Regions from separate parts of the Pseudoalteromonas sp. P1-11 genome, predicted to be linked through region 1. Evidence: predicted binding sites of a transcription regulator. Region 1 holds the regulator's gene; the other holds the start of a gene.

Region 1 (3,178 bases):
TTACTAATGGTCAGCGTGTACCAGAAGATATTCGCGTTGCAAATGCTGAAAAACTAGTAAAAAAAGCTGAGCAATTGTATTTAAAAAGAGCAAAAGCACAACATTCAAGACACCAAGCAGTGGCGTCAAGCACAGTAGGGATGTATGATTAACACAGTATTAGATCAAGCAAGCGGCCTGCGCAAAATGAGTCAAAACAACAACAACGGCGTAAAAGTTATCGCTGTCACCGGCGGTAAAGGAGGGGTGGGTAAAACCAACGTCTCTTTAAATACTGCTATTGCTTTAGGGCAGCAGGGTAATCGTGTATTAGTATTAGATGCCGATTTAGGCCTAGCTAATTGTGATGTAATGCTAGGACTACGTGTTGAAAAAAACTTATCTCATGTCCTTTCAGGCGAGTGCGTACTTGACGAGATTTTAGTTGAAGGCCCAGGCGGTATTAAAATCGTGCCTGCTACATCAGGCTCGCAAAGTATGGTGGAGCTAACCCCATCTGAGCATGCTGGGTTAATTCGTGCCTTTAGTGAGCTTAATACCGAATTTGATATTTTAATTGTAGATACCGCCGCTGGTATTTCTGACATGGTGCTGAGTTTTTCTCGTGCAGCGCAAGATGTCATGGTGGTGGTGTGTGATGAGCCGACCTCTATTACTGATGCCTACGCGCTTATTAAAGTACTTAGCCGCGAGCATGGCGTTTATAAATTTAAAATTGTTGCAAACATGGTGCGCAGTATGCGCGAGGGCCAAGAGCTTTTTGCAAAGCTCTCTAAAGTAACAGACCGCTTTTTAGATGTGTCTATGGAGCTTGTTGCGACTATTCCATATGATGAAAATATGCGTAAATCTACGCGTAAACAAAAAGTAATTGTCGATCTTTTCCCTAATTCACCAGCAGCAGTCGCGTTTAAAACATTAGCGACAAAAGCAGTAAAATGGCCTATACCTAATCAACCTTCAGGACATTTAGAGTTTTTCATTGAGAAGCTAGTAAACGGCTGATTATGACAACATCGGTGAAAAGAGCTATGGGATATCAATCAACACAAAATTTAAATGTGATTGTTGAAAAGCACGCGTCGCTTGTCAAAAAAGTGGCGTGCCATTTAATAGCTCGTCTTCCTCCTAGCGTTCAGCTTGATGACTTAATCCAATCGGGAATGATTGGCCTTATCGAGGCCTCAAAAAACTTTGACGCCAGTAAAGGGGCAAGCTTTGAAACGTTTGCTGGTATTCGTATCCGCGGCGCTATGCTTGATGAAATGCGCAGAGGGGATTGGGCACCACGTTCGGTGCACCGTAAAAGCCGATTAGTAGCCGAAACTATCACAGAATTAGAAAATAGCTTAAATAGAGAACCAAAAGATACTGAAGTAGCTGAAAAACTTGATATTTCGCTAGAAGAATACCATCATATTTTAAATGATGTTAATTCCAGTAAAGTGCTTGGTATAGAAGACCTAGGGGTAGATGAAGATGTTATTAGCCCTGCCGGTCAAGATTTAGCGCTAGACAAACCATTTAATAATGTTAAAAATGAACGGTTTAATAATTCATTGTTAGAGGCAATAAAGTCTTTACCAGAGCGAGATGCAATGGTGCTTTCTTTGTATTACAACGATGAAATGAATTTAAAAGAAATTGGGCATATACTCGATGTAAGTGAATCGCGTGTAAGTCAGATACATGGTCAGGCGATGATTAAGCTCAAAGCAAAAATCAATGACTGGATAAACTAGTAGTAAGTAAATTATAGGTTAAGACCTCACCGGAGGATGTTTTGGATAAAAACATGAAAATTCTTGTTGTTGATGATTTCTCTACAATGAGACGTATTATAAAAAATCTGTTGCGTGACCTAGGGTTCACGAATGTTCAAGAAGCTGACGATGGTTCTACAGCATTACCTATGTTGCAAAATCAGGTTTTTGACTTTGTTGTAACCGATTGGAACATGCCAGGCATGCAGGGTATTGACTTGCTAAGAGCCATTAGAGCTGACGAAAAATTAAAACATATTCCGGTTTTAATGGTGACGGCAGAAGCTAAAAAAGAACAAATAATAGCGGCAGCGCAAGCAGGTGTTAATGGCTATATTGTTAAGCCATTTACTGCTGGTACTTTAAAAACTAAATTAGAAAAAGTGTTTGAACGCTTAGGTTAATGAGAGGAGAGGCTTATGTCAGCACCAGCTGCGCCTCAAATTACTTTAGAACAAGCTCGTCAGCTCGTCGTTTTTTTAGAAAATGGTGAGCAAGATAAAGCTGATCAATTAATTTTAGATACTGCCTCTCAAGAGCAATCGCAGCTTTTTGCTGAAGTAGGTAAGTTAACACGCCAATTACACGAAGCCCTTAAAAGCTTTGAACTTGATACGCGTTTAACCGATTTAACCACTGATGCAATTCCGGATGCGAAAAAGCGCTTAAACTATGTCATGGAAATGACAGAAAATGCAGCTAATAAGACAATGGATGCGGTCGAAGCAAGCCTCCCTATTGCGCAGCAGCTAGCAGATGAAATTGCACATATTAAGCCTACTTGGGATAGGCTTATGAACCGCGAAATAGAGCTGGGCGAGTTTAAAACCTTATGCCACAGCATCGACAAGTTTATGAACAGCTCTCATCATAAAACCGATGAGTTGCAAACTTTAATGACTAATGTACTAATGGCGCAGGATTTTCAAGATTTAACCGGCCAGGTTATCCGCCGTGTAATTGAATTAGTCAGAGAAGTAGAAGAAAGTTTAATCCACCTTTTAACAGCATTTGCTGCACAAGATGACAGCATTGCTGAAAGTAAAGAACAACAAGAAACAGAAGAACTGGTTGCCGCACAAACATTAGCAGGTCCTGAAGGCCCTATTATTGATAAAGAGTCGCGAAGTGATGTTGTATCTGACCAAGACGAGGTCGATGACCTATTATCAAGTTTGGGCTTCTAAGAGGAGAGTAACTGCATGAGCTTTGAAGTCGATGAAGATATTTTACAAGACTTTCTTGTAGAGGCTGGAGAAATCCTAGAGCTTTTATCTGAACAGTTAGTTGAGCTAGAAAATAACCCAGAAGATACTGAGTTACTAAATGCTATTTTTAGGGGCTTTCATACCGTAAAAGGGGGAGCTGGCTTTTTAGCTATGACTGAGCTTGTTGATGCCTGTCATGGTGCTGAA
Region 2 (3,178 bases), on a different contig from region 1:
CTCTGCCAATGCCACCAGCTCAACACTGCTATATAAAATCACTGTTACGTTGCTGGCATGCTCTTTTATTAATGTATGAGTATAGGGGCTTGCAACTGTGGCGGGGGTTGCCAATAAGCCGATGTGCTTTGTGCGAGTTACTTCAGCAGCAGGCTTTATTGCGGGCACTACGCCGACAATAGGTATTGATGTAATTTTGCGTACTTCACTCAAGGCTGATGTAGAGGCTGTATTGCAGGCTATAACAATAAGGTCGACATTAAGCGCGTTGTGCTCAATAAAATAAATGAGTGAGCATAAACGCCCTATAATAGTTTGCTGGGTTTGCGCGCCATAAGGGAGTAACGCATTATCCATAAAGTAGCTGTACTGTGCATCTGGAATACGCTTTTGAATATGCTCAAGCACGGTGGTGCCACCTATACCTGAATCAAATACCATTATGTGGGCTGACAAACTTTGGTTCCTACTGTTTATTAAGAACGGCAGTTTGCCATGAGGTATTTATAAAAGAAAGTAGTTTAGCTTTGCTCAGACTTTAGCGCGTCGAGTGCGTCGCCCGCTGAATTTAATTGGTTTAGGTTTTCAAACATTGCTTGGGTGTAATCAACTAGCTGATCGACCGCTGCTTGATCTTGGTTTAGCCACTCTATAATACCGGCAAGCTGATCTTGTAAGCCTAGTTGCGATGCTTTATCAAATGCATTTTTTAGATCGTCATTAAAAGGTGCGATCGCATCGGCTACCTCTTTTGTTGGGTTTGGCTGATATTGCTCATAACTTTTAACGGTAGCGACTGTTTTTGTTTGACGAAGGTCCATTGAAAATGCAACAAGTTGCTCACTGCCTAAGCTCAGCTCTTGTGCTTTTTCAAATGCTTCATCCAAATCACCACTAAAGAATGTTTTACTTACACCTTGTAGCTCTTCCATCATGGCATTAATAGCATCTTGCTCTTGTTCGTTTAAATCACCATTAACTGACATTGAAAAAGACAGCTCTCGAGATTGCGACGATGAGCTGGCAAACGATTCGCTGTTATTGCTTTGTTGATACCCGCTCGCTGTTTGAGACTCATATGCATCAGCAAAGCTAATACTGACCTCATCACCTTCGGCCGTTGTAAACTTATACTCGGCATTGCTGCTCATACTTACATATTGTGCTTGGCTTACGCTAACACTGGCCGCTTGTGGGTTAAACAGGGTTTGCTCAAACTCATCAAGCCCCTCAAAAATGCCTTCTTTTGACTTGTCGATGCCCTCTTGCATTTCTTCGTTAAATACACCGGTGCCTTTTAGTTCATCAACCGCTTCGTCTATACCGGTTTGAACACCTGTGCGCGCATCATCTAACATATTTTTTAATTTATCGTCATCGGCACCATTGGCTTTGGCTTTATTAACTGCGCCAGATACAAAGTCGAGTACATTTTTTACTATTTCATCAAAATCGAATAAAGGTTTATCGGCTTGTTTTTGCTCAACAGGTAAACCTAGTTGCTCTGCCATTTTGTCGCCAAGCACTTTTGCAGCAAGTTCTCTGCCTCGCTGTAATGAACTTTCTTGCGGAGATTGGATTGTTGGCTGCTGTAGCGCCTCTTTATTATTGAATTTGTTTACGTTGTTGTTTGGCGTATAGCCATAATTACCGATTTTCATGATCCACCTCCATTACGTACTTAGCTTATTATCGGCTAATAGTGACAAAACTAAAGTGCATGTTTAAAAAAACAGCAACTTTATTATCAGCAAAACTAGACAAATACTGCTCGCTCCCTACAATAGCGCCGATAAATAGATCTCATAGATAAGGTAGTAGCATTAATGGCAGTGATTAAAATAGATACCACACAGTACGATACGCAGCTAAATGAAAAAGAGCAGCGTATTACGTCGCAATTTAAGCGATTTGGTGTGCAAGCGTTAGAGGTGTTTAGCTCACAGCCAATTAACTACCGCCAACGTGCTGAATTTAGAGTATGGCACGATGGGGATGATCTATTTCATATTATGTTTGATCAGGCCACGAAAGAAAAAATTCGCGTCGACACCTTTGACCCTGCCGCGCCATTAGTTGGTGAAGTTATGCAGGTGATGATTGATAATTTAAAGTCGTGTGAAGTATTACGTCGTAAGCTGTTTCAAATCGATTATTTATCGTCATTAAGTGGCGAGATTTTAGTAAGCTTGCTTTATCACAAACCACTCGATGAGCAGTGGCTAACTGAAATAAAAGCCCTGAAAGAAAAACTGAGCAGCAAATACAATATTGACTTTATTGGTCGTGCGCGCAAACAAAAAGAAGTACTAGGCAATGATTTTGTTACTGAGCGTTTAACCGTAAACGGCCAGGAGCTTATTTATCAACAAGTAGAAAATAGCTTTACGCAGCCTAATGCTAAAGTGAATATAAAAATGCTGGAGTGGGCACAAGACTTATGTAAACCACTGAGTAATGACCTGCTGGAACTTTACTGTGGTAATGGTAATTTCTCTATTGCATTGGCGGGTTCGTTTAATCGCGTATTGGCTACTGAAATATCTAAGTCTTCTGTGCATTCAGCGCAATACAACATTGCTAAAAATAAGGTAGATAACTTAGATATAATTCGTATGTCGAGTGAAGAGTTTACCCAGGCAATGAATGGCGAACGTACCTTTTCGCGTTTAGAGGGGATAGATTTAAAAAGTTACGATTGCCAAACTATTTTAGTCGACCCTCCACGCGCAGGTATGGATACCCTTACCTGTGACTTAGTAGCCAACTACGAGAACATTATTTATATATCGTGCAACCCAGAAACGCTTGAGCGCGATTTAGATCACTTAACCCGTACTCATAATGTTAAGCGCTTTGCGATATTTGATCAGTTCCCTTATACGCATCACATAGAATCGGGTGTTTTCTTACAAAGAAAATAGTGAGTTAATATTATAATGCCAGCACCTTTATAAGTGCTGGTATTTGATTTTCACTAAACACTTCAATTTGATGCTCCATCAGCAACTTAGCAGTCATGCCCATGCCCTGTACTTTTACCCCACTATGGCTACCATCGTAAATTGTATTTCTACCACACGAAGGGCTCGACTCTTTAAGTAAAGCAAAACGAATTGCATGCTCATTACATAAGTCTAGGGCTTTAGCTGCACCTGATTTAAATTCTTTAGTTACA

What was found. The regulator FliA, encoded in region 1, starts transcription of late flagellar genes. The targets are predictions, from matches to a motif close to CTAAAGNTNNNNNNNNNNNNGCCGATA.
Region 2: AN390_RS19170 (DUF5610 domain-containing protein) is a predicted target of FliA. The motif match lies at 1,691-1,717, and genes of this name have one in related genera.

Annotation. Positions count from the first base shown of each region.
Region 1 covers NZ_LJSP01000002.1:646,046-649,223, reverse strand. The annotation lists gene flhF (flagellar biosynthesis protein FlhF) at 1-152, shown strand, start outside; gene AN390_RS05595 (MinD/ParA family protein) at 145-1,005, shown strand; gene AN390_RS05590 (RNA polymerase sigma factor FliA) at 1,032-1,742, shown strand; gene cheY (chemotaxis response regulator CheY) at 1,784-2,167, shown strand; gene AN390_RS05580 (protein phosphatase CheZ) at 2,183-2,950, shown strand; gene AN390_RS05575 (chemotaxis protein CheA) at 2,966-3,178, shown strand, end outside.
Region 2 covers NZ_LJSP01000021.1:22,339-25,516, reverse strand. The annotation lists gene murI (glutamate racemase) at 1-456, opposite strand, end outside; gene AN390_RS19170 (DUF5610 domain-containing protein) at 522-1,661, opposite strand; gene trmA (tRNA (uridine(54)-C5)-methyltransferase TrmA) at 1,827-2,924, shown strand; gene AN390_RS19160 (DUF523 domain-containing protein) at 2,935-3,178, opposite strand, start outside.